Linked DNA regions of Leisingera sp. NJS204. The protein of the gene in region 1 interacts with the protein of each later gene in a pairwise test. Links are inferred from orthologs where the notes say so. Each region holds a gene or a part of one and is shown in the gene's direction. Other genes may lie near its edges.

Evidence for each region.
Region 2: the proteins of dnaE (region 1) and dnaQ interact in binary tests that used the Escherichia coli proteins (3 or more experiments, as listed by UniProt). The link is inferred for Leisingera sp. NJS204 from one-to-one orthologs.

Annotation. Positions count from the first base shown.
Region 1 is NZ_CP035417.1:1,066,543-1,083,091, forward strand. The notes cover bases 1-4,050. They hold dnaE (DNA polymerase III subunit alpha), read left to right. Parts: upstream 1-337; coding sequence 338-3,850; downstream 3,851-4,050. Other genes in these bases: ETW24_RS05345 (hypothetical protein), read left to right, coding at 3,877-4,050. Outside these bases: more of ETW24_RS05345, read left to right, coding at 4,051-4,587; ETW24_RS05350 (SlyX family protein), read right to left, coding at 4,809-5,003; hisS (histidine--tRNA ligase), read left to right, coding at 5,262-6,749; ETW24_RS05360 (ATP phosphoribosyltransferase regulatory subunit), read left to right, coding at 6,752-7,840; hisG (ATP phosphoribosyltransferase), read left to right, coding at 7,837-8,556; ETW24_RS05370 (DUF1489 family protein), read right to left, coding at 8,761-9,192; ETW24_RS05375 (adenosylcobalamin-dependent ribonucleoside-diphosphate reductase), read left to right, coding at 9,392-11,677; ETW24_RS24715 (nucleotidyltransferase domain-containing protein), read right to left, coding at 11,971-12,543; ETW24_RS05385 (DUF3320 domain-containing protein), read left to right, coding at 12,732-16,549. UniProt on the Escherichia coli protein: DNA polymerase III is a complex, multichain enzyme responsible for most of the replicative synthesis in bacteria. This DNA polymerase also exhibits 3' to 5' exonuclease activity. The alpha chain is the DNA polymerase catalytic subunit.
Region 2 is NZ_CP035417.1:4,102,479-4,117,977, forward strand. What follows is about bases 7,517-10,516. They hold dnaQ (DNA polymerase III subunit epsilon), read left to right. Parts: upstream 7,517-8,653; coding sequence 8,654-9,379; downstream 9,380-10,516. Other genes in these bases: ETW24_RS19975 (shikimate dehydrogenase), read left to right, coding at 7,517-8,071; coaE (dephospho-CoA kinase), read left to right, coding at 8,068-8,661; secB (protein-export chaperone SecB), read right to left, coding at 9,452-9,940; ETW24_RS19995 (FxsA family protein), read right to left, coding at 9,997-10,497. Outside these bases: ETW24_RS19940 (ParA family protein), read right to left, coding at 1-518; 16S rRNA (guanine(527)-N(7))-methyltransferase RsmG, read right to left, coding at 511-1,128; tRNA uridine-5-carboxymethylaminomethyl(34) synthesis enzyme MnmG, read right to left, coding at 1,125-2,999; tRNA uridine-5-carboxymethylaminomethyl(34) synthesis GTPase MnmE, read right to left, coding at 3,013-4,299; transcription termination factor Rho, read right to left, coding at 4,331-5,602; ETW24_RS19965 (CopD family protein), read right to left, coding at 5,777-6,232; ETW24_RS19970 (Maf family protein), read left to right, coding at 6,642-7,241; more of ETW24_RS19975, read left to right, coding at 7,238-7,516; ETW24_RS20000 (Tim44/TimA family putative adaptor protein), read left to right, coding at 10,613-11,269; mltA (murein transglycosylase A), read left to right, coding at 11,266-12,318; ETW24_RS20010 (Smr/MutS family protein), read left to right, coding at 12,319-12,906; ETW24_RS20015 (alpha/beta hydrolase), read right to left, coding at 12,913-14,028; ATP-dependent protease ATPase subunit HslU, read right to left, coding at 14,107-15,417; ETW24_RS20025 (hypothetical protein), read right to left, coding at 15,431-15,499. UniProt on the Escherichia coli protein: DNA polymerase III is a complex, multichain enzyme responsible for most of the replicative synthesis in bacteria. The epsilon subunit contain the editing function and is a proofreading 3'-5' exonuclease.

The DNA of each region.
Region 1 (16,549 bases):
CCCTGTTGACCCGGTATGCCTCCCTTCGATGCGGCGTAGAAGGAAAGGCGGGCTGTGTGTTGCTTGCTGATACCAGCCTAGGGAGCAGCCCCTTGGCAAAGCAAGGAAAACCGCTGCTGCGCTGCAGTATTCCGCGGCGCAATTAAATTCCAAATGCGGCGGCTATGCTGTTATTTTTTATGCCTTTTAGCTGTATGTTTAGGGCGGGTCTCTCTTTGCGGGGCGAAACAGCTTCAAATTAATCCTGAAAATGGCGGGTAATCCTTTCGCTAATCCGGGAAGCAGGCTTTGCAGTTCGCTCTTTCACCGTGCTGCGGCAATAAGATAGCGTGGCGGTATGACAAGCTCTCCCCGATTCATTCACCTGCGCAGCCATACCGAGTATTCCCTGCTGGAAGGCGCGCTGCGGCTGAAAAAGCTGCCGGACCTGTGCAAAAAACACGGGATGCCGGCGATTGCTGTGACCGATACCAATGCCATGTTCTCGGCGCTGGAATTTTCTGTGACGCTGTCCGGTGCAGGCATCCAGCCGATCCTGGGCTGCCAGGTCGATCTGACCTTTCAGCAGGCGGAGCCGGGCGGCAAGCCCAAGCTGCCCGCGCCCCTGGTGCTGCTGGCGCAGAGCGAAGAAGGGTATGAGGGCCTGATGCGGCTGTCGTCCTGTCTGTATGTGGACAATGGCGGACAGCTGCCGCAGGTCACATTGGAGGATCTGGAGGCCAACAGCGCGGGGCTGATCTGCCTGAGCGGCGGGCCGGACGGGCCGGTGGGGCTGTTGCTGCAGCAGGGACAGCGGCCGGCGGCAGAGGTGCTGATGCAGCAGCTGAAGCGGATTTTTCCGGATCGGCTGTATGTGGAACTGCAGCGCCACCCCGGCGAGCACGGCCAGCCGGAGGCGGAAAAGCAGACCGAACGCGGCCACGTGGAGATGGCCTATGCGATGGAACTGCCGCTGGTCGCGACTAATGACGTCTATTTCCCGAACACCGAAATGTACGAGGCCCATGATGCGATGATCTGCATCGCTGAGGGTGCCTATGTCGACCAGTCCGAGCCGCGCCGCCGGCTGACCGCGCAGCATTACTTCAAAAGCCAGGAAGAAATGGTGGCGCTGTTTGCCGACCTGCCCGAGGCGGTTGAAAACACGGTGGAGATCGCCAAACGCTGCGCGTTCAAGGCCTATTTGCGGGATCCGATCCTGCCCAAATTCGCTGATGATGAGGTTTCAGAACTGCGCCGCATCGCCAATGAGGGCCTGCAGAAACGCCTGGCGGTGATCCCGCACGCGGTGAGTTTGGAGGAGTACCAGGCACGGCTGGATTTTGAGCTGGGCATCATTGAGGGCATGGGATTCCCCGGCTATTTCCTGATCGTTGCGGATTTTATTCAATGGGGCAAGGATCAGGGCATTCCGGTGGGGCCGGGGCGGGGCTCGGGCGCGGGATCGTTGGTGGCTTATGCGCTGACCATTACCGACCTTGACCCGCTGCGCTATTCGCTGCTGTTTGAGCGGTTCTTGAACCCGGAGCGGGTATCGATGCCCGACTTCGACATCGACTTTTGCATGGACCGCCGCGAAGAGGTGATCCGCTATGTGCAGCAGAAGTACGGCCGCGACAAAGTCGGGCAGATCATCACATTCGGTGCGCTTCTGTCCAAGGCGGCGGTGCGCGACATCGGACGGGTCCTGCAGATGCCCTACGGCCAGGTGGACCGGCTGTCCAAGATGATCCCGGTGGAAGGGGTGAAACCGGTTTCTATCGAAAAGGCGCTGGTGGATGAACCGCGGCTGAAGGAAGAGGCGCGCAATGAGCCGGTGGTGGACCGGTTGCTGACCTATGGCCAGCAGGTCGAGGGGCTGCTGCGCAATGCCTCGACCCACGCGGCGGGGGTGGTGATCGGCGACCGGCCGCTGGATGCGCTGGTGCCGCTCTATCAGGACCCGCGGTCCGACATGCCGGCCACCCAGTTCAACATGAAATGGGTGGAGCAGGCCGGGCTGGTGAAGTTCGACTTCCTTGGCCTGAAAACCCTGACCGTCATTCAGAATGCGGTGGACCTGATCAAACAGTCTGGCCGCGATCTGCATACCGGCGAGGACGGCACGCAATTGTACGATCCGCCCGAAGGCGCGGTGAATGAAATCAACGCCATTCCGCTGGACGACAAGGTTACATACGAACTTTATTCGCGGGCCAAGACGGTGGCGGTGTTCCAGGTGGAATCCACCGGCATGATGGATGCGCTGAAGCGCATGAAGCCGACCTGCATCGAGGACATCGTGGCGCTGGTGGCGCTGTACCGGCCCGGCCCGATGGAGAACATCCCGACCTATTGCGAGGTGAAGAACGGGCTGAAGAAGATCCAATCGGTGCATCCGCTGATCGATCATATCCTGGAGGAAACCCAAGGCATCATCGTCTATCAGGAACAGGTGATGCAGATTGCCCAGGTGATGGCCGGCTACAGCCTGGGCGGCGCCGACCTGCTGCGCCGGGCGATGGGTAAGAAAATCAAGGAGGCGATGGACGCCGAACGCCCGAAGTTTGAAAAGGGCGCGGCGGAGAATGGCGTGCCTGCCAAGAAGGCCTCGGAAGTCTTCGACCTGCTGGAGAAATTCGCCAACTACGGCTTCAACAAGTCGCACGCGGCGGCTTATGCGGTGGTCAGCTATCAGACCGGCTGGCTGAAGGCGAACCACCCGGTGGAGTTCATGGGCGGCGTCATGAACTGCGATATCCATCTGACCGACAAGCTGGCGATCTACTTTGAAGAGGTGAAGAAAGGGCTGGGGCTGAAATACGTGCCGCCCTGCGTGAACCGGTCGATGGCGACGTTTAATGTGGTCAAGGGCGAGTTGGTCTATGCGCTGGGCGCGCTGAAGAACGTTGGTGTTGACGTGATGCGGCTGGTCACCGAGGCGCGCAATGAGAGCGGGTATGATCGGGTTTTTGTGAACCTGTTCGATTTTGCCCGCCGGGTGAATTTGAAGCGCGTCGGCAAGCGGCCCTTGGAGATGCTGGCGCGGGCAGGGGCGTTTGACCAGCTCGACCCCAACCGCCGCCGGGTGTTCGAAAGCCTCGGCCCGTTGGTGGATTACTCTGCCGCGGTGCATGACCAGCGCAATTCCAGCCAGGTGTCGCTGTTCGGCGAGGCGGGCGAGGATCTGCCCGAACCACGCCTGCCGAGCGTACCGGACTGGCTGCCGGCCGAGCGGCTGAGCGAGGAATTCAAGGCGATCGGGTTCTACCTGTCAGGCCATCCGCTGGACGACTACATGCCCGCGTTGAAGCGCAAGGATGTGATGACGCTGGACGAAGTGACGGCGAAGGCCGAGCGCGGCCCGTTCATGGCCAAGATGGCGGGCGTGGTGGCCGGGCGGCAGGAGAGGAAATCCGCCCGCGGCAACCGCTTTGCCTTTGCCCAGCTATCGGATCCTTCCGGTGCCTTTGAGGTGACACTGTTTTCCGAAGTGCTGGAGAAATCCCGCGAGTTCCTGGAGACCGGCGCCAAGGTTGTGATCACCGCCGAGGCGACGATGGAGAGCGATCAGCTGAAACTGCTGGTGCGCTCGGTTGGTCCGGTGGACAGCGCGATTGCCGATGCCGGGCGCAGTTCTTTGCGGGTTTACCTGAGTGATGCCGCGGCGGTTGGCACCGTGGCGCAAGTGCTGGAGGACGCCAAGGCGGCGGCCCGCAATGCCGCGCGCGGCGAGGTCTACATGTACCTGCAGGATCCGGGCCTGCCCGGCGATGTGGAGATGGATCTGGGCCAGGCGTTTCCGATCAACCCGCAGATCAAAGGGGCGCTGAAGTCGCTGGACGGGGTGCTGGATGTGGAGGAGATTTGAGGTGGTAATTTTTAGGAATAATGTAAATGGCAAAGTACAGTGTTCGGCATGATAAAACCGAAGTTCACGGAGGTTTTCTTTCCGATGGAAAAGTAGCGCTGGGTCTCACTATCGGTCTGTTAAGTGCGATCTTGTTTTTTGTTTTTGGGCAGCAGGAGATTTCCGGCTTTGGTGCTCAAAATAGCCTAAGGGTCATTCCCATTGTAGTTTCTTTGTTGGTTGCAGGGGCATCAACAACTCTAGCCGCGAAAGCACTCACTGAGCAAAGCAAAGCGCGGGAAGCGGCTACGGATCCAGTTCTCATCGCACACTTTGGTCAGCGAGAAGATGCTCGCGAAGTGATTACCTTCAACGTTTCAAATGTTGGCGCGGGCGCGGCACTTAACGTTGCACTGGACATTGAAGAGCCGGCCGACAATCTGCTGAAACGTGATTTATTTGTTAACATCTTTGATAAGCATCACATTTTCACGGTCATCCCGCATAACAAGTCGGTGAAATTCAGTTTAGGGGTGGGGTGGCGGCTGTTAGGGGAAAAACCTCTGCCTCCTTTTGCTGTTTCATTAGTGTATGAAGATTTAGCAGGAGGGGAATATCGTAGCAATTTTGTGCTCGACATACGAGAGATGGCAAAGCTTGGAGCGGATAAGTCTCCGGAAATGAGAATGGTGTCTGCACTTGAAAAAATTGCTTTGTCCGTAGAGCAAAAGAACAAGTCTGATGTGTACGCTAAGTGAACCGTCTTTGAGGATGTCTCCGGTAGTCTTAGAAACTTTTGCCCGGAACAACGGCGCGGAGCGCCCCGGGCCTGCGGCAGCCCGTCGGGCGGGCTGGCGCAATGGCAAGGCCGGGTGCTCCGCCGGAGAAGTCGTACGGGTTTGGCCGGGATAAACTGCTCCGAACACCTGTTGAGGCGCCAGCCCACGGGCTGCCGCAGGTCCGTCATGACGGGATTTTCTCAGTAGTGCGGCGGGCGTTCGTCGCCAAAGACTGCGCCGCCGGTGCTGTCCTGCTCGCGGGTGGCCTCGCGCTGCATCAGCATGGCGACGCGGCGGGTCAGGGTGTCGATCTCCTGCTGCTGGCGGGCGATCACGTCGCTCATCTCCTCCACGCTGCGGGTCAGATGGGCGATTTGCTCTTCCAGATGCTGCATGGGGCTCTCCTGTGCGCGGCTGGCCTGTCATAGGGGCATTGCCTGCCTGGGTCCATGGGGCGGCTGTTGCTGACGAGGGTTTTCTGGTGGAAAACCAGCGGGCCTCCGGCGGGGATGTTTCCGCCAGAAGAAGGCGGCGCGGCGCTAGGGCCGTTGGGTTCCTGCGTTCCTGTGTGCGCCCGGCTCCTTCTTGCTGTTGCGGCTGGCATCCGCTAGACCGCCGGGCAAGTGAAACCGCTACCCGTGAGGAGGCCGAACATGGCCAAAGTGAAGAAACAGCCCCGCCCCAAGGCACAAACGCCCAAGGGGTTCCGCGACTATTTCGGTGCGGAGGTGACCCAGCGCAGCGAGATGCTGCGGGCCATTGCGGGTGTGTATCATCATTACGGGTTCGAGGCGCTGGAGTCCGCGGCGGTGGAAACCGTTGAGGCGCTGGGCAAGTTCCTGCCCGATGTGGACCGCCCCAATGAGGGTGTGTTTGCCTGGCAGGAGACCGAGGACGATGGAAACGGTGACTGGATGGCGCTGCGCTATGACCTGACGGCGCCCCTGGCGCGGGTCTATGCCCAGCACCGCAATGATCTGCCGACGCCGTACCGCCGCTATGCGATGGGACCGGTCTGGCGCAATGAAAAGCCGGGACCGGGCCGCTTCCGCCAGTTTTATCAGTGTGACGCGGACACTGTTGGCACCGCCTCGATGGCCGCTGACGCCGAGATCTGCGCGATGCTGTCGGACACGCTGGAGACCGTCGGCATTCCGCGCGGCGACTATCTGGTGCGGGTGAACAACCGCAAGGTTCTGAACGGCGTGCTGGAGGTGATGGGGATCGGTGACGACCCTGCTGTACGTGACAACGTTCTTCGCACTATCGACAAGTTCGACAAGGTGGGTGAGGCCGGCGTACGCGAGCTGCTGACCAAGGGGCGGCTGGATGCGTCGGGTGCTTTCATCGACGGGGTTGGCCTGTCTGATGATCAGGCCGCGCCGGTACTGGCGTTTCTGACCTCAAAGGCGGCGGAGGCGGCGGGCACCATTGCCAATCTGCGTGCTGCGGTGGGCGACAGTGCGGTGGGTCAGGAGGGCATTGCCGAACTGGAGCAGATCGGCGAGCTGCTGGCCGCGGGCGGCTATGGCAAGGACCGGATCGAGATCGACCCGTCGGTTGTACGCGGGCTTGGCTATTACACCGGGCCGGTGTTTGAGGCGGAGCTGACCTTTGATATCCTTGACGAGAAGGGCCGCAAACGGCAGTTCGGATCGGTTGCGGGCGGCGGGCGCTATGATGGTTTGGTCAAGCGCTTTACCGGGCAGGAAGTGCCTGCAGTGGGTGTGTCCATTGGCGTTGACCGGCTGCTGGCGGCGCTGCATGCTAAGGGGCGGCTTTCGGCAGAGGCTGCCGGCCCCGTTGTGGTCACCGTAATGGACCGTGACCGGATGGCGGATTACCAGGCGATGGTGGCAGAGCTGCGCAATGCGGGCATCCGGGCGGAGGTTTACCTGGGCAATCCCAAGAATTTCGGCAACCAGTTGAAATATGCGGATAAGCGGAATTCGCCCGTGGCCGTGATCGAAGGCGGCGATGAAAAAGCCAATGGCGTGGTGCAGATCAAGGACCTGATCCTGGGTGCCAGGATCGCTGAGAGTGCGACCCTGGAAGAGTGGAAGGAACGTCCGAGCCAGTTTGAAGTGCCGCGCAAGGAACTGGCCGCCAAGGTGCGGGAAATTCTGGACGGGCAGGACTGATCATGGCGGCTCAATCGCAAATTCAGGCCCGCGCTGCGATGCTGCGGGTCCGCTTTGAGGCCGCAGGCGCGCAGGTGGTGGACACGCCGCTGCTGCAGCCGGCCGGCACGTTGCTGGATCTTTACGGCGAGGACATCCGGGCGCGCGCCTATGTGACCTCAGATGCGCTGCACGGCGAGCAGATGCTGCGCCCGGATTTCACTGTGCCGGTGGTGGAGGCGCATATGCGCCACGGGGCGGAGCCTGCGCGTTACACCTATTCAGGCGAGGTGTTCCGGCGGCAGGAGATCGACCCTGACCGGCCCAACGAATACCTGCAAGTCGGCTATGAGGTGTTTGAGCGCAACGATGCGGCGGCAGCGGATGCGGAGGTGTTTGCGCTGTTTGCGCTGCAGGTGCGCGGGCTGCCTTTGCGGGCGGCAACCGGCGATATCGGCATTCTGATGGCCGCCGTGCAAGGGCTGAAAACCAGTGAGAAGCGCAAGGCGGCGCTGATGCGCCATATCTGGCGGCCGCGCCGGTTCCGGGCGTTGCTGGACCGGTTCGCGGGCCGGGCATCGGTTCCGGAGAACCGCAAGAAGCTGCTGGAGACCGAGGGCGATCTGACCGGGTCGGCGGTGGAGCTTGGCAAACGCCGCGCGGCAGAGGTGCAGGCGCGGGTTGAAGCGCTGCGCGAAGATGCCAAGGCACCGCCGATTGCCGAGAATGAGCTGCTGGCGCTGGAAGCGCTGATGGCGGTACGCGAAACGGTTCCCTACGCGGTAGAGCAGATGCGCGACATCGCCGTGGACCTGCCGCAGATCAATCTGGCGCTGGACCGCCTGGATGAACGCACCGCGGCGATGAAAGCGCGCGGAGTGGATGTGGAGACCCTCGATTTCGAGGCCTCTTACGGGCGCACCTCGATGGAGTATTACGACGGGTTTGTGTTCGGCTTTTACGCCGAGGCGCGGCCTGATTTGCCGCCGATCGCCAGCGGCGGGCGCTATGATGCGCTGACCCGGCGGCTGGGCGGGGGCAAGGAAATCCCGGCGGTCGGCGGTGTGCTGCGCCCGGACCTGATGCTGCAGCTTGAGGAGGTGCGCGCATGAGTTTGAAGCTGGGGGTGCCGTCCAAGGGGCGGCTGATGGAGAAGACATTCGACTGGTTCGCCAAGCGCGGCGTGACGTTGGCGCGCACCGGGTCCGACCGGGAATATGCCGGCGCGGTCGAGGGTGTTGCGAACATGGAGCTGGTGCTGCTGTCGGCGGGGGAAATCCCGCGCGAGCTGGCGGCGGGGCGGATCCATCTGGGCGTCACCGGCACCGATCTGGTGCAGGAGAAGCTGCCGCGGTTCGAGCAGCAGCTAGAGAGCCTGGCCGAAATGGGTTTTGGCCATGCCGACCTGATCCTGGCGGTGCCGCAGTTCTGGATTGATGTGGACACGCTGGATGACCTGGATGCGGTGGCGTCTGCCTTTCGCTCCGCGCATGGGCACCGGTTGCGGATTGCCACCAAATACCACCGGCTGGTGCGGGAATTCCTGACCGATGCCGGGGTGGCGGATTACCAGCTGGTGGACAGCCAGGGCGCGACTGAGGGCACGGTGAAGAACGAGACCGCCGAGATGGTGGCCGACATTACCTCGACCGGCGAAACGCTGCGGGCCAACCATCTGAAGCTGCTGGCGGACGGGCTGGTGCTGAAGTCCCAGGCGACGCTGTGGCGCAGCCGGGTGGCGAAATACGGGCTGGATGAGAAGGCGGCTCTGAATACGCTGCTGGACCTGCTGGAAGGCCGAAAGCAGGCGGGACCGCCCGCGCGCTAGCGCGGGCTGCGCCCGCCGCCATTCGGGCATCTTTGATGCCTGCAATGGCGGCGGGAGATCCTCTTTTTTGAACCCAAAGCGGTCCCTGAGCCAGTGTTCTCCCGCCCGGCGCAGCGGCATCCAGGATGCCGCCGTTCCGGTTGGGCCGGGCGCCGGGCTGACGCCCGGCGCTGGCGAGGCACGCCGCGGGGGGGGCGGAAAGCCTCAGATCACTCCGATTTCCGCCAGTGCCTGCGAGAGTTCCAGCGGCAGCGGCTCTTCTTGGCTTTTGCCGGCAGGCAGGTCGGCGGGTGAGTCTTCAGTCTTCAGATAGCGCCAGCCCTGGAACGGGCGTTTCGGTGCAGTGTGGGTGCGGTGCAATTCCGGTTCCAGAATGATGGCGCAGCGGCGGATGCCGTCTTCGCCGGTCACCTCATCCATTCGCAGCACGCGCTGGCGGCATTGGATCAGCCCCTTGATCACCCAATAGATCGAGCCGCCATTGAGGATCTCCGCCTCGCGCTTGGGCCACATGCGGGTGACGTGGCGTGGCAGGCCCTCCGGCAGTTCCCGGCGGCGCATCTCCTGCCAGGCCATCAGGCTTTCAACGCTTTCGGTGCCAACCGAAAGCTTCACAAGGTTCACGCGTTTATCCACAGGTTCCCCACAGAGTCGTCCAGAGCGGCACCTTTATATAGTAGTTCGGAGTTTGGCGCTAGCAAGGTCTTGTGGTACACTCGGTAATAAATTCTCAACGATGTACGTTTTCAGCGTTGAGAAATCCGCCTTGCCTGTAGTATCGAAGCCGCCATTCAAGCTGCATTCGTGCTGCCACACGACTCAAAGGATTCGCCATATGAGCCGCTTCGCCGCCCCCATCGCCGAGCAAATCTGGGATATGAAATACCGTTTCAAGCAGGCCGATGGCACGCCGATCGACGTCACCGTCGAGGACAGCTGGCGGCGCATTGCGCGCGATTTGGCGCGGGCGGAGCAGGCGCCGGATGCCTGGGAGGAGAAGTTCTTTGCCGCGCTGGAAGACTTCAAATACCTGCCCGCGGGCCGGATTACCGCAGGCGCCGGCACCGCGCGTCAGGTAACCCTGTTCAATTGTTTTGTGATGGGCACCGTGCCGGACAGCATGTCGGGGATTTTCGACATGCTGAAAGAAGCAGCGCTGACCATGCAGCAGGGCGGCGGCATCGGTTATGACTTCTCGACCATCCGGCCGCGCGGTGCGGATGTGAAAGGCGTGGCGGCGGATGCCTCCGGCCCGTTGTCGTTCATGGATGTGTGGGATGCAATGTGCCGCACCATCATGTCGGCGGGCTCGCGCCGCGGTGCGATGATGGCCACCATGCGTTGCGACCACCCGGATGTTGAGGCTTTCATCACTGCCAAATCCGATTCTGCCCGCCTGCGCATGTTCAACATGTCGGTGCTGATCACCGATGCTTTCATGGACGCGGTCAAGGCCGACGGGTCCTGGGAACTGGTGTTTGACGGCAAGGTCTATCACACCGTGCAGGCGCGCGATCTGTGGAACAAGATCATGCAGGCGACCTATGATTATGCCGAACCCGGCGTTATCTTCATCGACCGGATCAACAAGGCCAACAACCTCTCCTATATCGAAAACATCTGCGCCACCAACCCCTGCGGCGAGCAGCCGCTGCCGCCCTATGGTGCGTGCCTTTTGGGTTCGGTCAACATGGCGCGGCTGGTGGCCAGCCCGTTTGAGAAAGACGCGCATCTGGACCAGGAGGCGATGCAGGAGCTGGTCGCGACCGCGGTGCGGATGATGGACAACGTGGTCGATGTCTCCAAATTCCCGCTGGAGGCACAGGCGCAGGAAGCCAAGAACAAGCGCCGGATCGGCCTGGGGGTCACGGGTCTGGCTGATGCGCTCTTGATGCTTGGTCTGGAGTACGGCTCCGACGAAGCGGCGCGTCAGACCGACGAATGGCTGCATAGCATAGCCCGCGCCGCCTATCTGGCGTCGGTGGATCTGGCCAAGGAAAAGGGCGCCTTCCCGCTGTTCGACGCCGAGGCCTATCTGAACTCCGGCAACATGCTGAACATGGATGACGATGTGCGCGACGCAATCCGCGAGCACGGCATCCGCAACGCGCTGCTGACCTCGATCGCGCCGACCGGCACCATTTCGCTTTATGCAGGCAACGTATCCTCAGGCATCGAGCCGGTGTTTGCCTATGCATACACCCGCAAGGTGCTGCAGAAGGACGGGTCGCGCACCGAAGAGGAAGTGGTCGATTACGCAGTGCAGATGTACCGCGAGAAATTCGGCGCCGATGCCAAGCTGCCCGGTTACTTCGTCAACGCCCAGACCCTGCCGCCCGCGGCCCATGTCAAGATGCAAGCAGCGGCGCAGAAATGGATCGACTCGTCGATCTCTAAGACCATCAATTGCCCGGAAGACATCTCCTTTGATGACTTCAAGGACGTTTACATGCAGGCCTGGGATCAGGGCTGCAAAGGCTGCACCACCTACCGTCCGAATGACGTGACCGGCTCGGTTCTGTCGGTCAGCGAAAGCGCCGACACCGCGCCGGGCGAGACCGCCCAGGCACCGCATGAGAGCGATAGTGCCGAAGTGGTCTACATGTCCGAGCCGCTGGACCGCCCGCAGTCGCTGGAGGGCCATACCTACAAGCTGAAGTGGCCGGACAGCGAGCACGCGATCTATCTGACCATCAACGACATCATCATCAACCACCACCGCCGCCCGTTCGAAGTGTTTATCAACTCCAAGAACATGGAGCATTATGCCTGGACGCTGGCGCTGACCCGGATGATTTCAGCCGTGTTCCGCCGCGGCGGAGATGTGTCCTTTGTGGTCGAGGAGTTGAAAGCGGTATTCGACCCGCGCGGCGGCGCCTGGGTTCAGGGCAAGTATATCCCGTCGATCCTGGCTGCAATCGGCGGCGTGATCGAGACGCATATGGTCAAGACCGGCTTTCTGGAAGGTGAGGGCATGGGCCTGAAATCCGACCCGCAGGCGCAGGTGGTGAACCTGAACGCCCCGCGCGGCAAGGCCTGCCCGAGCTGCGGCCAGTTCGACATGCAGATGGTTGAAGGCTGCATGACCTGCCGCAGCTGCGGCCACTCGAAGTGCGGCTGAGGGGGCATGGGGGCTTTTTTGTCGGTTGACGTCCGACAGCGGAACTGCGTCTTTGCGACAAAAAACGGGTTTTTGATCTAGGCTTCTACGGCGCTGTAGAACTGTCCGTTTGGGCGGCAAAGTACCTCACCAATCAGAGAAGGCGGAGCTAGTGCTCCGCCTTCCTCGCTTTCTGGGTGGGTACTTGCGAAACTGGACTGCTTTCCGCAGTCATTTGCAATTCCTTGAGCCCAATATTGTTTGCCGCTCAACCCAGTATGACCTCCTGTTGTCAACGCGACCTAGCCTGAAGTTCAATGCTCAAGAAGGGCCGACAGCGTCCTTTCAGTGAGGTCTTCCGCAAAGTGCAGGTCCAGTTCGACCCGGGCGTTCGACGCGGTGTCTTCCGCGAACCTGCGGACCATTGCGCGCTCCCAGCAAGACAGCTTGCCCAGGATCATTAGGTCAATGTCCGAGTGCTCTCGGAAGTCCCCCTTAGCGAGGGATCCGAAAAGCTCATGTGCGATCCCTTTGCGTGCCAATTCCGAATGAATCGTCTGCCAGGCGGCTTTTGCCGCCTTCAGATGCAGTTGCCTGCGCTGCTCCTGCAAAACTTCGAAACGTGTCATCCGGGTCTCCCTGCCCCCAAAATATAGGCTGCTCCGGTAACTGTCATGGGAAAGGTTGATTTGGGGCAGCTGCATGGCCACAAGCGAAAGCTTGATTCGGGAAATGGCAAAGGGTCGTTCGCGGTACTCGTGTAAACAGGGCGGGAATCGGACCTTCTCCGCAGGCGCGAGCCGAACATGGTGAAACGTTGGAAGCCGACCTTCAGGCAACGCCGCATTAGGTTTCTGTTCTGCATCGCCGCAGGTCAACAGCCCCATATCGGCTGTTAGCACCTGGCAGCCTCTCGCCGGTGCAGCATGCCGCGAACGGCGCTAAGCGGCCATTGCAAGGTCCATCACGGAAAGTAGCCGATCCCAGTCCAATCTTCATGATGCGCTCGTTCACTACGGATTGACATGCAGCGGCGCGTGTGCAGCATCGATCCAAATTCACCAAGGGTTGCATTATGTCAGAAGTCATTGATCAGGGAGCTACAGTTGAGGAAGGTCAGAACCTTAGAGTAGCGTTCTCTACAACGGATAAGGTCAATTTCTCCTCTGCCCAGAACGGTGTTTCGATCCTGCGCAAGATTACCTTGATCAATGGGACAGATGCGCCGCTGGAAAACCTCGCTATTTCCATCGAGAGTAGCCCCTCCGTCATCAAACCTAAAACTTGGACGATGGATCGGCTCGGCCCCGGCGAAGAGAGGAACCTGTCAGACCTCGAAACGCCCTTGAATGACACGCTTCTATCCGGGCTGAACGAAGCGGAATTTGGCCAGTTGACCTTGAAGGTGTCCGCCAATGACACCGAGTTGTTTCGCGAAGAGCGCCGGATCGAAATGCTGGCCCGCGATGAGTGGGGCGGGATCGGTGACATGGCGCATCTGCTGGCCGCTTATGTCTCGCCCAATGATGCCGTGGTGGCGGCGATCCTGAAGGAAGCGGGTCGGTTGCTGGAGCGTGGCGGGCAGAGTGGCGCAATTGACGGCTACCAGTCGAAAGACCCGGGACGGGCGTGGATGTTGGCAGGAGCGATCTGGTCTGCGACAACGGCGCTCGGGCTCACTTATGCTTTTCCGCCGGCCTCTTTTGAGACCCGCGGACAGAAGGTACGCAGCCCTGCGCGCATCAAGTCCGAGGGGCTGGCTACCTGCCTGGACAGCGCCTTGCTGCTGGCAGCGTGTTTCGAAGCTGCCGGCCTGAACCCGGCGGTCCTGTTTTCCGAGGGCCACGCCTGGACGGGCGTATGGCTCACGGAGCGCGATTTCGGCCAGGTGACGGAACCTGACGTGATGACCGTGCGCAAGGCAATTGACGCGCTTGAGTTCGTCACGATGGAAACTACGCTTCTGACAAAGCGACCGACAATTGGCTTTGAACAGGCGGTCAGCGCGGGCCGAGATCTGACGGCGGAGCGCAACGAACACACGTTCCAGCTGGCTGTCGATATTCGCCGGGCACGCGTCGCGCGTATTCGGCCTCTTGCTTCCCACAACACCGAGACAAGCCAGGACGCCGAGCAGATCGAGGCCGCGCCGCCAGCCCTGCCGAAACCGCTGGCTTTCGATTTCCTGCCGGGTGATCTGGTGGACGAAGAGCCCCAAACGCCGCAGGATCGGATTTCCCGCTGGCAACGCAAGCTGCTCGACCTCTCCCTGCGTAATCGCCTGCTCAATTTCCGTGATACCAAGCAGACACTTCCGTTCATCTGTCCTAACGTATCGAGCCTCGAAGACCAACTGGCCGACGGCAAGAAATTCAAAGCCCTTGCACTCAAGGACGAAGACCCGGTTGGGCAGCGTGACCTGCTCAACAAGGAAGAACCGAAGCTGCTCGAAGAGGTCGCGCGTGATGCCTTCGCCAAGGGACAAGTGGCGGTTCCGCTGACGGGAAAGGATACCAACAACCGCCTCCTGGCATTGTTTCGCAAGGCCAAGAGCGACATGCAGGAAGGCGGCACCAATACGTTGTTCCTTGCGGCAGGTTTTCTGCGCTGGAAAAAGACCGAAACCGATACGCGCAGCTACCGCGCACCTTTGCTGTTGATTCCCGTCAAGATTTCGCGCCGCTCGGCCCAATCCGATTTCATTATCGAGCATCACGAGGATGATGTCCGCCTGAACGCGACCTTGCTCGAATTCCTTAAGCGCGACTTCGACCTGCACATCCCAGAACTTGAGGGTGAGTTGCCGCGTGATGACAGCGGCTACGACCTGCCGCTGATCTTCGAAATCATGCGACGCAAAGTGCGTGACGTGGCCGGGTTCGAGGTGGTGGAAGAATTGGCCATGTCCACCTTCTCCTTTGCCAAGTTCCTGATGTGGAAAGACCTGGTCGACCGGACGGACAGCCTACGCAACAGTGCATTGGTGCAGCACCTCGTCGACAATCCCACAGAGCCGTTCCTTGCCGAAGGCGCAGCGACCCTACCATCTGCCGTAGATGTGGATCGACGGGTGGCGCCCCGGGATCTCTTCACGCCATTGCCTGCGGATTCGTCGCAGTTGTCGGCAGTGCTTGCCGCACAGGAGGGGCACGACTTTGTCCTGATCGGCCCGCCTGGTACGGGTAAAAGCCAGACTATCGCCAACATCATTTCGCAGTGCCTTGCAGTGGGCAAGACGGTGCTTTTCGTTGCCGAGAAATCCGCTGCGCTGGACGTGGTTCATCGCCGTCTATCGGCGCACGGGCTGGGCGATGCAGTGCTGGAGCTACATTCCAACAAGGCGGACCGAAAGTCCGTTCTTGACCAACTCGGGCGCAGCTGGAACCGGCAGGGCGAGGTGTTCGAGGCAGAATGGATTCGCGTGACCGACGATCTCTCGATCACACGCACTCAGCTGAATCAATACGTGGCCACGCTACACCGCAAGGGAACCCAGGGGTTCAGCGTCTACGACGCCGTGGGCCATGCTGCTCGCGCCGAGGTGCCCTTTAGCCTGGCCTTCGACAACAAGGATGCCCACGATGCCGAGAGCTATGCGCATTTGAACAACTTGGCCGAGGCGGTCGGGCGGTGCCATCAGATTGTCCAGGATCGCCCCGACTTGCCGCTGGTCGGTGCCGAAGAGTGGTCCTTTGGCTGGCAGGCGGAACTGTTACAGCGGGCTGAGAATTTGCGCAAAGCCTCCCGCGACCTGGCAGAGGGCGCAGCCGCTCTGTCTACACTGTGCGGGTTGCCTGATGATGCGCTGACCCGGGATCGGCTCGGAAAACTCGTGGCGCTCGCCGGATGGCCGGCAAGCGGGTCCGATGTCAGCTGGGGCCTGGATGCGGACCTATCGAAAGCGGAGCAGGAGAGCGAACGACTTGGCCCACTGCTGGACGCGCATCGGGACACGACCGGGGCGCTGTCGGCAAGCTATCCTCTGGATCGGCTTGGCTCGATACCGCTCGATCAGATGGACGCCGACTGGCGGCGTGCCCAGACAAAAATCTGGCCATTCTCGATCTTCGCCAAGTCTGCCGTGCGGAAGCTGCTTCAGACCTATGCCACGGACGGAAAGGCCGATCCGGCAACGGACATTACCGCCTTGGATACCTTGCGTCGGATCAACGGCGATATCGACACCATTGCACTGTCCGGCTGTCCTGCTTTCGACAAGGCTGCAACGGACGCCATCCGATTGACGCAGCTCATCGGAGAGGCGCAGCAGTTTCGTGCGGTGACTGACCCGCTGACACCGCAGGTCTCGGATCACTCGCGATGGACGAAGGCCAAAGCCGCACTGGCCCGCCGCGAGGCTGGCGACTTGCGGGCAGCCCTGGATCGTTTCCGCGTGCTTTTTCAAAGCTGGGCAACGCAGGCGAATGCGTTCCGGGACACTGCAGGAACCGACCCGACACAGCATTCCCTCAATGACCTCGCCCAGCTCCTTGATCAGACGCTACAAAACCGCGAAGCCTTGGAGGATTGGACGCGCTGGATGAACGTGCGCAATCAAGCCTGCGGGGCGGGAATGACCTCCCTGGTCGAAGCTGTTGAAGCCCGAACTATGGCTGGCCCGGCGGAAGAAGCGTTCACCACGGCCTACGCTCAGTGGTGGCTGCCGCAAGCCATGGACGCAGAACCCGTGCTGCGGGGCTTTTCCCATTGGTCACACGAGGACGCGATCACCAAGTTCCGCGCCCTCGACGATCGCGCTACCGAGATGGCGGCAGAGCAAGTCCTTCACCGCATCCGGCATGGACTGCCAGCCCGCGACGGCGTGGCCCGCAAATCCGAGTTGGGAACCCTGCACCACCAGCTCGGCCTGCAACGCCCCAGCATGCCGATCCG
Region 2 (15,499 bases), 3.0 Mb from region 1 along the record:
ATGAGCTGGGTCACCCCTTCCAAGGCAAAAAACTCACTTTGCAACGGAACCAGAACCGAATGTGCTGCAACCATTGCATTGACTGTCAAGAGATTCAGCGAGGGCGGACAATCAATCAGAACATAGTCCCAATCATATTCGTCCATCGCGGTTTGGCGTAGAGCATCATGCAGAAGGAAACTGCGTTTTTCATTGGTAAACAGTTCGATATCCGCAGAGCTGAGATCAACAGTCGCTGGGATGATGCACAGATCCTCAATCTCGGTTGTTTGAATGACCTCACCCAGAGATGAGTCTTCAACCAAAAGATCATATGTTGTCAGATCCCGATCCGACGGTTCAATCCCAAGGCCAGTTGAGGCATTCCCTTGCGGATCAAGGTCGACGACCAACACACGAAGCCCGGTTTCCACCAAAGCAGCCGCCAGATTTATGGCTGTTGTTGTCTTCCCAACCCCGCCTTTCTGATTTGCGACCGCGATAATACGAGGCCCCTCAGGGCGGGAATAATCAGACACGTGCCACTTCCCTTATTTTCAGGATTACTGCTTCTTGTTCTGTCAGGCTTTTAACCTGTTCCGCCACGAACTGCCATTGCTGCCTGGCGTTATTCACTTCTTTTTTCCAGCTCTCGCCCTTGGGGAACAACGCCATCCCTTCGGATCCGAGATGGCGCTCCGAAAATTCAAGCAATGTGGACAAATCCGCCAAGGCACGCGCAGACAGGATATCCGCTCTTTGAGGTTCAACCTGTTCAATTCTTTCGGTCAAAACAGTCGTCTTGACACCACATTCTCGCGCGGCTGTTCTAAGGAACGCAGATTTCCTCTGATCACTTTCGATCAATGTTACCTTCATGTCCGGTGCTTCATCTGCAGCCAAAATCGCAACAATCAGTCCTGGGAAACCGCCACCGCTACCTATATCGACCCAATGTCCAACAGGATCTGTACAGCGAAAAACTTGAATGGAATCGGCGATATGGCGCATCCAAAGATGTTCCAAGCTCGATTTCGAAACAAGATTTATTTTCGGATTCCACTTTTGTATAACCTGTTCAAAGGCTTCAAGCCTCTGCAATGTTTCACGTGAAACATCAAGTCCTTGAGGAAGTATCCCATTTTTCACGCGGATTTCCCCTCTCTTGGAAGGCCACGACGCAAACGTGCGAGCAAAAGCGCAAGCGCAGCCGGAGTTATTCCGTCAATGCGGGCGGCTTGCGCCAGGGTTTCCGGTCTGGACTGAGACAACTTACTTTGCAATTCCTTGGAAAGACCGTCAATTCCTTCAAATGAAAATTCGGCAGGGAAACGATATCCCTCATCCTTCTTCATCGCAGTGACTTCCCGTTCTTGGCGTGCAATATAGTTGGCGTAGAGAGCATCGCGCTCCAACTGCCGACGATTTTCCATCTTTACACCTGCCAAATCCGGCATCAGTGGAATGACGTCTTCAAAGGAGACTTCAGGAAACGCAAGAACGTCCATTCCGCTACGGCGGTTTCCATCTTGGTTAACCCGTATTCCGGCTGAGGACACCTCCTTGGGTGTGAATTTATGTGTCTCCAAGATGTTCCGACCCGACATTAGACCGTCATTTTTCTCCTGAAACGCAACCCGCCGGCCATCGCCAACACAACCCAGTTCTATAGCCATGGGCGTTAGCCTTTGGTCCGCGTTATCTGCCCGTAAGGACAGGCGAAACTCAGCACGGGATGTGAACATCCGGTAGGGCTCAGTGACACCGTTTGTGGTGAGATCATCGATCATTACTCCGATGTAGCTGCTTGACCGGCCAAACGTAACAGGCTCTTCTTCCCGCGCCATGCGCGCAGCGTTCAAGCCGGCAACCAATCCCTGTGCTGCCGCTTCCTCGTACCCGGTTGTCCCATTTATCTGCCCGGCCAAGTACAAACCTGGAATGTCCTTCAGGGACAGGTCCAGCTTCAATACGCGTGGGTCTACATAGTCATACTCAATGGCATAGCCGGGCTGAAGGATAGTTGCTCTCTCAAGTCCCTTGATAGACCGGACATACGCCTCCTGAACGTCTTGCGGCAAGCTTGTAGAGATGCCATTGGGGTAGACTTTGTGATCCGAAACACCCTCTGGTTCCAGAAAGATCTGATGCGATTCCTTGTCAGAGAAACGGACAATCTTGTCTTCTATCGACGGACAGTATCGTGGACCAACACCTTCGATATGGCCGCCGTACATTGCTGACCGCTCCAGGTTTTTCCGGATGATGTCATGTGTCTGTGTATTGGTGTGAGTAATTCCGCAGGAAACTTGCTTAGCGCTTATTGCTCTTGTCATAAATGAGAAGAAGACAGGATCATCGTCCCCTGGCTGGGCTTCCAGACTATCCCACTCGATTGTACGTCCGTCCAGTCGGGGCGGTGTACCCGTTTTCAGCCGGCCTAGCGGCAGTTCAAAGCTGTCCAGGCGTTCCGCTAGCCGTACGGAAGGCCTGTCACCAATCCGGCCTCCAGGTTTGGAGATGTCTCCGATGTGGATGACGCCTCGCAGGAATGTTCCGGAGGTGAGAATAACTGCCTTTGCTGGAACTTCACTTCCGTCAGCCAGCACAGCCCCGGTCACGGCTTTTCCCGACATGAGAAAATCAGTTACTTCACCTTCGAGAATATCAAGGTTCGGTTGCGCTTCGGTTAGCCTCAGGATTTCTTGACGGTAGATTGTTCGGTCTGATTGCGCTCTTGGCCCTTGAACCGCTGGTCCTTTTCGACGATTCAGGAGACGGAATTGTATCCCAGCTAGATCAGCAACACGGCCCATTACACCGTCAAAGGCATCAATTTCCCGGACAAGATGCCCCTTACCCAACCCGCCAATAGCAGGATTGCAAGACATCACACCAATTCCACTACGGCTCAGTGTGATCAGTACCGTTTTCGCACCCATTCGTGCGGCAGCGTGAGCGGCTTCCGTGCCGGCATGGCCACCACCAACGACAATCACATCATACTTCGAATGTTTCACGTGAAACACTCCTTCACTTTCCCAGGCAGAAGCTCGAGAAAATCTCATCCAGGAGATTTTCCACTCCGATCCGGCCCACTAGCGTCTCCAGCGCTCGGATCGCCGAGCGCATTTCTTCGGCGGCAATATCATAGAATTCCGAACCACGCGACAGGATAACCTGTGCTTCGGCCAAACTAACCAACGCTGAAAGCATAGCATCCCGGTGTCGGGCGCGAGTCGCAATTCCGGCCTGAGTTGAGCGCTCTTTAAGAACCGATGAAATGTGTTCGACAAGCCTGTCGATACCCTGACCAGACCTGCCTGAGATCGCATCTGCCGCGTTTTCGCGGAGGTCAGCCTTTGGGAGAAGACGGATATCACCATTCTCCATCTCGACGTCTAAAATGTCATCATCTTCCGCCAAAAATACGCGCATATCCGCATCTTCCGCGCGTTTCCGCGCTAATGCGATGCCAATACCCTCAACGTGATCGTCGGTATCCCGCAAACCTGCAGTGTCCAGTAAAGTGACTGGTAAGCCGGCCAGATCCATACGCACTTCGATAATATCGCGGGTGGTTCCGGCAAACTCAGACGTGATCGCCGCCTCGCGGCCGGCCAACGCATTCAACAGTGTGGATTTTCCGACATTGGGTGCGCCGATAATGGCCACTTCGAACCCGCTGCGGATTCGCTCTGCAATTTTCACCCCATCTGTCTCTCTTTCGAGGCCGGCCTGAACATTAGACAGCAGCGCAGAGACTTCCGGCGTTACATCAACCGGCACTTCTTCGTCAGCGAAATCAATAGTTACCTCGATCAAGGAAGCCGCGCGAATCAGACTGCTGCGCCAGGTTTCAGCCAATTTTCCAAGCCCGCCGGCAAGAACAACCTGTGCCTGCTTGCGCTGTGCCTCGGTTTCCGCGTCAATCAGATCCGCGAGCCCCTCAACCTGAGCCAAGTCCAGGTTACCGTTTTCCAAAGCGCGCCGGGTGAATTCGCCCGGATCAGCCATCCGCAAACCAGTAAAGCGGCCTAGGTTTTCCAGCACCGCTGATACAACAGCTGTACTTCCATGCACTTGAAACTCAACAGTATTTTCCCCAGTGAAACTCTTGGGAGCCGTAAAGCTAAGCACCAAAGCTTCATCCAAGCGCTCACCTGAGTCGTCGTGTAAAACACGCAGGCTTTTGTCCCGCGCCGGCAAAACGCCTCCGCAAAGCTGCGCGCCGGCTTCATGCGCCAAAGGACCTGAGATGCGTATTACCGCGACTCCGGCCTTCCCTTGTGCGGAGGCCAGCGCAAAGATCGTGTCCATGGGATGGCCCTTTTTTACTCGCCCGCCCCGATCAGGTGTTCATCGAGTCGAAGAACTCGGTGTTCGACTTTGTCTGCTTCAGCTTGGACAGCAGGAACTCAATCGCATCTGTGGTTCCCATCGGGTTCAGAATGCGGCGCAGCACAAAGGTTTTGGCCAAATCGATCTTGTCGACCAAAAGCTCCTCTTTCCGGGTACCGGACTTGAGGATGTCGATGGCAGGGAACACCCGCTTATCCGCAATCTTACGGTCCAGAACGATTTCCGAGTTACCGGTGCCTTTGAATTCTTCGAAAATCACTTCGTCCATACGCGAGCCGGTATCGATCAGCGCGGTGGCGATGATGGTCAGCGAGCCACCCTCTTCGATGTTCCGGGCAGCGCCAAAGAACCGCTTGGGCCGCTGCAGGGCGTTTGCATCAACACCACCGGTCAGAACCTTGCCTGACGAAGGCACAACAGTGTTAAAGGCCCTACCAAGTCTTGTGATTGAATCCAGAAGGATAACAACATCTCGTTTGTGCTCTACAAGACGTTTGGCTTTTTCGATAACCATTTCGGACACCGCTACATGGCGTGTGGCAGGTTCATCAAAGGTGGAAGACACTACTTCGCCCTTCACCGAACGCTGCATGTCCGTCACCTCTTCCGGGCGCTCGTCGATCAGCAATACGATCAGATAACACTCAGGATGGTTCTTCTCGATCGAATGCGCGATGTTCTGCAGGATCACCGTTTTACCGGTCCGCGGCGGCGCCACGATCAGCGACCGCTGGCCTTTGCCGATCGGTGCCACCAGGTCGATCACCCGCGCCGAGCGATCCTTGATGGTGGGATCCTCGACTTCCATCTTCAGCCGTTCATCCGGATACAGCGGCGTGAGGTTGTCAAAGGCGATTTTGTGGCGTGCCTTCTCAGGCTCTTGAAAGTTGATCGAGGTAACGTTGGTCAGCGCGAAGTAGCGCTCTGTCTCCAGCGGCGCCTTGATTTGGCCGTCAACAGTGTCGCCGGTACGAAGAGAGTATTGGCGGATCATGTCGGGTGACACGTAAATGTCGTCCGGTCCCGGCAAATAGTTAGCCTCAGGCGACCGCAGGAAACCAAAACCGTCCTGCAACACTTCGAGCACGCCGTCACCGCTTATATCCCAGCCCTCATCCGCGCGTTCACGCAGGATCTGGAACATCATCTCGCCCTTGCGCATTGTCGAGGCGTTTTCGATCTCCAGCTCCTCAGCCATAGCCAGCAGAGACTTGGGGCTTTTTGCCTTGAGATCAGACAGATTCAGGGATTGCACGGTCATATAGATACGGCCTCTACTCCCCCGCTTACTCAGGGGTTGGTCACACGACAGGATTGGAAAACACGGTGGCCCGGACGGGCCCGTTGAGTGCCATACATAGGGACTCGTTTCAGATGAGTCAAACGCCGGCTGCAGGCGTTCCGGGGTTGCCAGGCCCCTTGCCGCGCCTCTGCGTTAAAATTTGAAGATCACCGAGACAATAATCACCACCATCAGGACGGTTGGCACTTCGTTCATCATTCGGAACTGCCGGCCCGACAGTCTGTTTTTCCCTGCAGAAAAGTCGCGATAGCGGAACAGCAGCCAATGGTGGAACCACGTCATGGCGATCACGGACACGCCCTTGCTCCACGGCCAAACATAGCTCCAGTCAACAATCCCTGGAGTCAGCACGATAAACAGCCCTGCGGCCCAAGATACGTACATTGCAGGGCGCATGATGATCCGGAGGAGCTTCTCTTCCATTTGCAGAAAGATCGGCACTGTGTCCTGGACCTTCTCTGCCTGCTCCACGTGATACACGAACAAACGGGGGAGATAGAATAGCCCTGCCATCCAGCTGAGCACAGCCATGATGTGCAGTGATTTGGCATACGGGTAGAGCGTGAACATCAGGTCGCTCAGGTCCATGGGCAGTTCTCCCCGGTCAGATCTGATCACCCTAATAATTAAAGATATATTAGAAGGATGATGTTTTTGTAGTGTGCATGGATTCCGGTGGATAAGTGAATCCTCCTCCGCTTATCCCCAGCAGGGATAAGATTCCAGATGGGACGGGACAGGAGGCATGAAGTTTTTTTAACGCCTTAGAAATAAGGTGCATTCATGCTGTGTTCGTTCTTCGATGCTTGGGGATAACGCCGGGATGATCCGGGGAGAGCCGGCATATCCACGAAAATAAAGTTATCCTGCCCCACAAAGGACGACTCAGCGAATTGAATCCCGGAATTTGCGTCAAGCCCTGGAGTCTTTACTTAACCGCGGAAAACCATACAAAACGTCCTGAAACCGTCTGCTTCTTTCCCACGGGGTTTTCCACATGACTGCCCACATAGTGCTGGCTTCAGGTTCCGAAATCCGGGCGCAACTGCTGCGTCAGGCCGGGATAGAATTTGAAACCGATGTCCCGCGTCTGGACGAGCAGGCGATCAAGTCCGCGCTCTTGGCCGAAAAGGCACTTCCGCGCGATGTCGCCGATGCACTGGCAGAAGCCAAGGCACGCAAGATCAGCGGCAAGCGTCCCGGAAAGCTTGTGTTGGGATGTGATCAGGTTCTTGATTTCGAAGGAAGGCTTCTTTCGAAACCTGTCAGTGCCGATGAAGCGGTGGCTCAGTTGAAGGAGATGCGGGGCAAACGGCACATGTTGTTGTCTGCCGCCGTGATTTACCGCGACGGTGAGCCCATCTGGCGCCATGTCGGACAAGTCCGTCTGGTCATGCGGAAATGCACCGATGCATATCTCGAGGATTATGTCGCCCGGAACTGGCAAAGCATCCGCCATGCGGTGGGTGCATACAAGCTGGAGGAAGAAGGTGTGCGGCTGTTTGCCAGCATTGACGGCAGCTACTTTAATGTCTTGGGCTTGCCGCTGATGGAGCTTATCAGTTACTTGGGTTTGCAAGGGGTAATCGAGCAATGACAATAGCAAAAGTCCCGCTCGCCGGCGTGATCGGCTGTCCGGTTGGACACTCCAAGTCCCCGCAGCTGCACCGTCACTGGCTGAACACCTATGGTATTTCCGGCCACTATGTGCCGATGCATGTGGAACCTGATGATCTGGCCGAGACCGTCCGGCTGATGCCTAAAATGGGGTTTGTTGGTGCAAATGTCACCATTCCGCACAAAGAAGCGGTAATGGAGATTGCGGACAAGGTCACAGACCGGGCTAAATTGATCGGCGCTGCTAACACGCTGATCTTTCGCAGGGATGGAACAATCCTGGCTGACAACACTGACGGCTACGGCTTCATCACCAATCTGCATCAGGGAGCGCCGGATTGGGACCCGCAATCCGGCCCAGCAGTTCTGTTGGGTGCTGGCGGCGCCTGCCGCGCGGTTGTTGCCTCACTGCTGGAAGCCGGAGTGCCGGAGATCCTGCTGACCAACCGCACCCGCGGCCGGGCTGACCAGTTGCATTCGGACTTCGGCAACCGTGTAAGGGTGGTCGAATGGGTACAGGCCGGCAATGTGATCGAGGAGGGTGCGCTGATTGTGAACACCACCTCTTTGGGAATGGTCGGTAAACCGCGTCTGCGTGTTCCAATGGATGGATTGCAGTCGAATGCGGTTGTGACTGATCTGATCTATGCGCCGTTGAAAACCGACTTGCTGCAGACGGCTGAGGATGCTGGCTGCACTGTGGTTGACGGGCTGGGCATGCTGTTGCATCAGGCGGTGCCAGGGTTCGAACGCTGGTTCGGACACCGCCCCGATGTGGATGCCGCAACGCGGGCGGCGGCTTTAAGATGAGCTTCAGCCTCGGCCTTACCGGCTCTATCGGAATGGGCAAAAGTACCACTGCCAAGCTGTTCGCCGCCGGGGATTGTGCGGTTTGGGATGCAGATGCAGCCGTGCATCGGCTTTACAGCGCCGGAGGCGCAGCGGTTCAGGCAATGAAGACAGCTTTTCCTGATGCGATCAGGGATGACGCGGTAAACCGTGCTGTGTTGAAACGTATCATCGGGGAAAACCCTGATGCACTGAAGCATATCGAAGCTATTGTGCATCCGCTTGTCGCACAGGACCGGGCAGAGTTCCGCAAAGAAGCGCAAAACGATATCCTGGTCTTTGACATTCCACTGCTGTTTGAAACGGGTGGTGATGCAGAAATGGATGCGGTTGCTTGCGTGTTCGTGGATGCAGAGACACAAAAAGAACGGGTTCTTGCCCGCGGAACGATGACGGTTGAGCAATTCGAGCATATCCTGCAGAAGCAGATGCCGATTGAGGAAAAACGCGCCCGCGCCGATTACGTGATAGAAACGGACACGCTGGAACACGCCCAGGCGCAGGTGGCAGCAATCCTCGCAGACATCAGGAGCAAACAGGTCAATGCGTGAAATCGTTCTTGATACCGAAACCACCGGGTTTGACCCGTTCTCCGGCGACCGGATTGTTGAAATCGGTGCGGTAGAGCTGTTTAACCACATGCCCACCGGCAAGACGTACCATGAGTATATCAATCCGGAACGGATGATGCCGGCCGAGGCGTTTTCGGTTCACGGCATCGGTCCAGACCTGCTGGAGCCGCCGCAAAAGCCTCAACCCGGCGCGGTGACGCTGCGGGACAAGCCGGTTTTTGCCAAGGTTGGGCAGAGTTTCCTGGATTTCGTGCAGGACTCAAAACTGGTCATTCATAACGCCAGCTTCGACATGAAGTTCCTGAACTACGAACTGGACCGGATGGGCCTGCCAACACTGCCGATGGATCAGGCGCTCGACACGCTGGCGATAGCGCGCAAGCGGTTTCCCGGCTCGCCGGCGACGCTGGACGCGCTGTGCAGGCGCTTCAATATCGACAATGCCAACCGCACCCTGCACGGGGCACTGCTCGACTCTGAAATCCTCGCCGATGTCTATCTGGAGCTGATCGGCGGCCGCCAGCCGGATTTTGGCCTGTCTGCACAGTCGGCTTCCGGCACTGCAAAGGTGGAAGATGACTGGCGCCCTGCCCCTCGCCCCTCGGCATTGCCCCAGCGGATCACCGCAGAGGAGCTGGCAGCGCATGAGGAGTTCGTGGCAAAGCTGGGTGAAGAGGCTTTGTGGAACGTCTCCTGATCGGGGCCAGATCCGCAAATGAAAAACGCCGCTGAAACCCAGCGGCGTTTTCTATTCCGAATATCAGAAACTTTATTGGGTAGGGGCCGCTGTTGCCGCTTCGGTCTGACGGCGGGCCAGTTCGTTGCGATAGATCGCCACAAAATCAATGTTGTCCAGGTTCAGCGGCGGGAAGCCGCCGTCGCGGGTGACGTCCGACACGATGCGGCGCAGGAACGGGAAGGTCATGCGCGGGCATTCGATCAGCAGGAACGGATGCAGTTGGTCTTCCGGCACGCCGGCGATGTTGAACACGCCGACATATTCCAGTTCCAGAACAAACAGGACTTCGCCGCCTTCCTTGTTCTTGGATTCAACAGTCAGTTTGGTGACAACTTCATACTGGTTCTCGGCCGAACGTTTTTTTGCATCCAGGTTCACCTGAACGCTGACATCGGGTTGCACGTCGCCGCCGGTGCCTTTTTGCGCCATCACGTTTTCAAACGACATGTCGCGGATGAACTGACCCAGAACGTTCATCTGGACTTGCGGCTGCTGCTGGGCTTCGCCGTTTTCGGCCATCGGGATACTCCTGAAAATTTGCTTTTGACCGTGCTTAGCAGCTTGGTCCGGGTAGCTCAACGGGGGCCGTCAACCCAGCCTGACGGGGTGTTTGGACGTTCACCTTGGGTCACATCTTCATAATCTCCGTCAATGATATCATCCGGCTTGCCGGCGGTTCCAGGGTAGTTGCGGCCCTGCATGCTGCCGGGCCCCATCTGGAACTGCGCCACTGTTACTCGGGCCCGAATGTAGCGGTAAACTGCCAGCCGCACCGGCGGTATCAGCAGGGCAAAGCCAAAGGCGTCGGTAAAGAATCCAGGGGTCAGCAGCAGCGCGCCGGCGAACAGGATCATAGCCCCGTGGGCCAAAGGTTCAGCCGGATCGGACATTTTCTGAAACGACGACCGCAGCTGCCCCATCGCCATGCGGCCCTGGGTTTTCACCAGCCAGGTGCCCATCACGGCGGTCAGAACCACGATAGCCAGAGTCGGCCACAGCCCGATGGCGCCCCCGACTTGAATAAACAAAGCGATTTCAATGATGGGAACCATCAGAAAAGCCAGGAAGAGATACATGCGGGTTTCCTTGCGATCATACACCCGGGCGGTAGACTTGCCCCCGCCCGTCACCTACATAAGGTCTGACCGCTTTGGTTTCAAACAAAGCACGAACGCCTAGCATGAGGTATCCATGGAGTCGCCTGTGATTCAGCTTTTGGTTCTGGCCGGTATCGCCGTGTTTCTGATCTTGCGCTTGAAAAGCGTACTTGGGACACGCGAAGGTTTCGAAAAGCCACCGCTGCCGCAATCCGAAGCGCGGAGCCGCCGCCCCGATCTGGAAGTGATCGAAGGCGGCCCGGACCGCGACATCACCGATTATGTGGCCGAAGACAGCCCGCAAGCCCAGGCCCTGGCTGCGATGAAGCGGGTTGAGCCATCCTTTCAGGTCCAGGAATTCGTTCAGGGTGCACGCGGTGCATACGAAATGATCCTGATGGGCTTTGAGCATGGCAATCTGGACGACATCCAGCCGTTCCTGGCCGAGGATGTGTTCGAAAGCTTTGTAGACGCCGTTGCGCAGCGTGAGGATCAGGGGTTCAAGATCGAGGCTGAGTTTATCGGCGTGCGTGAAACCTCCCTGGCGGATGCCTCGCTCGACACACAAACGGGCCGCGCTGAGATCACCATGCGTTTTGTTGGTGAGATGACCTCCGTTGTCCGCGACCGCGGCGGTGATATTGTCGAAGGCGACCCCAAGGCAGTGAAGCGTCAGAAGGACACCTGGGTCTTTGCCCGCAACATGGGCGTCGATGACCCCAATTGGCAGCTGGTAGCGACGGACGCATGATTGCGGCGCTTCGGGGGGTACTTGGGGCAGCTGCAATCGCAGGTGCCGCGATGACCGCCTCCGGGGCGCAATCAGAAGCCGTGTCCAGCATCCTGGACTTTGCTCAGCTGGATGGCTGGGCAAAAGACGACCATGATCAGGCACTTCAGGTTTTTCTGGGAACCTGCAAGGACTTAAAGGATCCCGACTGGATTGCCTTGTGCAAGGCAGCGCAATCGCAGACCCCCGAGGGGGCGAGAGCGTTTTTCGAACTGTTCTTCCGCCCGGTTCTGATTGAGGATGGCAATCAGGCTCTGTTCACCGGCTATTTCGAGCCGGAACTGAACGGTTCCCGCTACCCCACAGGCCGGTTTCGCTATCCCGTCTACAAGATGCCGCCCGAGGCACGCGGCACCGGTTCGTGGCTGCCCCGGCGGGACATTCTGACCAGTGGTGTCATGGAATCCCGCGGGTTGGAGATTGCCTGGGTGGATGACCCGGTGGAGCTGTTCTTTCTGCAGATCCAGGGTTCTGGCCGGATCCGCTTGCCTGATGGCTCTATGATCAGGGTGGGCTATGGCGGAGCCAATGGCCACACTTATAAATCTATCGGCAAGGAGTTGGTGCGCCGCGGTGTCTACAACGCCCATCAGGTCAGCGCCCAGGTGATCAAATCCTGGGTCCGGCGCAACCCGTCGGACGGCAAGGAGCTGCTGTTCCACAATCCGTCTTATGTGTTCTTTCGCGAAGTGCGCAAAGTGGCTGCCTCCAAAGGGCCGCTTGGCGCTATGAACCGCTCGGTCACGCCAATGCGCACCATTGCCGCCGATCCCGCATACACCCCGCTGGGTGCGCCGGTCTGGGTGGAAAAGGACGGGCATATGCCGCTGCGACGCCTGATGGTGGCGCAGGATACCGGATCCGCAATAAAGGGCGCGCAGCGGGCTGATATTTTTGTCGGCACAGGTGATGAGGCCGGCGAGACCGCCGGAACCATGAAAGACCCTGGGCGGATGGTGGTTCTGCTGCCGATCCAGCGGGCCTATGCGATGCTGCCGGAAGACCTTTGAATGACACGGCGGAAACTGACAGGAGATGAGATCGACCTCTGGCACAAGGTCGTTAAACACGCAGAACGTATACATCCGGGCGCGCATTCCACGCCCCCTGCTCCGCCGATGCCGAAACCCAAACCGGTTAAGCACCCTGAGCCGAGATTGGATCCGTTTGAGATTGGAAGCCGCGCCAAGCCCAAACCGCTGAAACACGATCTGAAGCCTTCGATTGCCCGCAGCCTGGCCGGCAATCCGGTGCAGATGGATGAGAAATCCTTCCGCCGTATGAAGCGCGGCAAACTTAGGCCGGAAGGCAAGCTGGACCTGCACGGCATGAGGATCGACTCGGCGCACCCTGCCCTCACCCGGTTTATTCTGTCTGCCCAGGCCTCCGGAAAACGGCTGGTGCTGGTGATCACCGGCAAGGGCAAGGATCGCGATGAGCCAGGCCCGATGCCGGTCCCGCGCGGGGTGCTGCGCCACAAGGTGCCGCAATGGCTGTCGCTGCCGCCGCTGGCGCAAGCAGTGATGCAGGTCACCCCTGCCCACATCAGCCATGGCGGTGAAGGCGCCTATTACGTTTATCTCAGACGCAGCCGCTGACGCCGCTTATCTGTTGTCCGCGGGCGTGCTTTCCAGTGCAACCTTGATGGTGCTGTCCTGAATAACAATCTGACCCGGCAAAATCTTTTGCAACAGGTCCTGGTTGTGCGTGAATGTGTCTGCGGTTTCCCGCGCACCGTTCAACAGGGCAATCAGCGCCGGGGACGAGGCTGCCACAAAATGCTGCGATTCCGCTTCATCTGCAAAGGCTGTGGTGTCGATCACTTCCACCGGCAGACCGCTGACTGCGTCAATACTGTCCAGATTTCCCAGTCTTTCACGGCCATTCAGGCCGCGCAGGCGCTGTGACAGTGTCAGGACGTTATCTTTTCGTGAAACGAAAATAAGGAACGGCTGCGGCACCTGCGTGAATCTCTGCATCTGGGATTTGAACACGTCGACATCCAGATCGGGTGACATCAGGATGACACCGCCCAGGTTCTGCGCTGTCCAGCCAGGCGTTTTGATCTCCATCTGGCGCAGGGTTTCCATCGTGAGCAGCCCGCCCATGGAGTGGGCAACAACCACAATCCGTTCGACCGCGGACGCGCGCAGATTGCGCAGGAGTGCCTCCAGCCCGTCGCGGGCAAACAGCACGCTGTCGCCATCATAGGCATAGCCCAGCGGACGGCCCTTGCTTGGCCAGGAATAGATGACCGTTGCCCCGGGAACATTAATGTCGTGGGTCAACTGGGCAGCACGGAAAGCGGTCTCGGCCTGGGTGGAATTGAAACCGTGAACAAAAACCGTGACTTCGCGCTCCTGTTTGGGAAACTTTGCCAGCTCTTGCTGCAGCCGGGCGGAAAAGGCTGCCTCTGTCGCAAACGTCTTTCGTCCTGCCATGGTGAATTCAGTGGAAGGGTCCGGGTTTGCGTAGCCGAACTTCAGCGAACCGGGCTTATGATCCGGCGGGATTGAAACTGTGAGTTCAAGCAGGCTGACTCCATCGGTGCGCTCTGACCCAAAGGTGCCGTCCGGCAGCGGTTCGCGGTTTGTGGCTGCGAAAATGGTCTTGGGACTGCCCAGTTCCAACGCCTCAGGAACTGTTGGTGTAAAAGATCTGTCAGTACAGGCCGCCAGAAGGACCATGATCACACCGGAAATCAGGCGCAGCCCGTGCATAATGTTCACCTCAATCAATTGGCGGCAGGCTACTCCACCTGCCGCCAAAGTCCAGTGGCCGCAACGTTCTCTGGCAATTTAGAGCACGTAACGGCTGACATCAGCTGAGCGGCCAAGCTCGCCCAGATTTTTCTTCACAAAACTTGCGTCCACAGTGACCGCTTCGCCCGAGCGGTCCGGCGCTGTAAATGACAGCTCCTCAAAAACCCGCTCCATCACCGTGTACAGCCGCCGGGCGCCGATGTTTTCCACGGTCTGGTTTACTTCGGCGGCAATCTTGGCCAACGCGGCGATACCGTCTTCGGTAAAGGTTACCTCAACCTCTTCCGTGCCCATCAATGCAGTATACTGGAGGGTCAATGCGTTGTCGGTCTCGGTCAGGATACGCACGAAATCCGCTTCGGTCAGCGCCCGCAGGCTTACCCGGATCGGCAGACGGCCCTGCAGTTCCGGCAGCAGGTCCGAGGGTTTGGCAATATGGAACGCGCCGGAGGCAATGAACAGGATGTGGTCGGTCTTGACCGGTCCGTGTTTGGTGCTGACGGTGGTGCCTTCGATCAGCGGCAGCAGATCGCGCTGCACGCCTTCGCGGCTGACGTCGCCGCCGCGGGTCTCCTGGCGGGCGCAGACTTTGTCGATTTCGTCCAGAAAAACGATGCCGTTCTGTTCCACCGATTCCAGCGCGATGCGGGTGACGGTTTCATCGTCCAGCAGCTTGTCTGCCTCTTCGCTGATCAGCACCTCATAGCTTTCGGAAACGGTCATCTTTTTGCGGGTGGTGCGTCCGCCCATCGCCTTGCCGAACAGGTCGCCCAGGTTCAGCGCACCCATATTGCCGCCGGGCTGGCCGGGGATTTCGAACATATTGCCCATCGGGTTGGAGGTGTCTGCAACATCCAGTTCGATCACTGTGTCGTCGAGTTCGCCGGATTTCAGCTTCTTGCGGAACATTTCGCGGGTGGCTTCGCGCGCGTCTGAGCCGGCAATGGCTTCCAGCACTCTGTTCTCGGCAGCTTTCTGGGCGTTGGCTTTCACATCCTCGCGCATGAATTCGCGGGTCTGGGCGATGGCGCTGTCTGCCAGATCCCGGATGATCTGCTCCACATCGCGGCCCACATATCCGACCTCAGTGAACTTGGTCGCCTCAATCTTGATGAAGGGCGCGCGTGCCAGCTTGGCGAGACGACGGGAAATTTCAGTTTTGCCAACACCGGTTGGGCCGATCATCAGGATGTTCTTCGGGTATACCTCATCCCGCAGGTCATCAGCCAGCTGCTTGCGCCGCCAGCGGCTGCGCAGGGCCACGGCCACGGCACGTTTGGCTTCTTTCTGGCCGATGATGAAACGGTCCAGCTCAGAAACGATTTCGCGTGGGGTCAGATCAGTCATTGGTACTTCCGTTTCAGTGGGATGGCGGCAGCCGGTCAAGCGGCAGCACGCCAGACAAGAGGGAGAGCAGCGCAGCACGGAT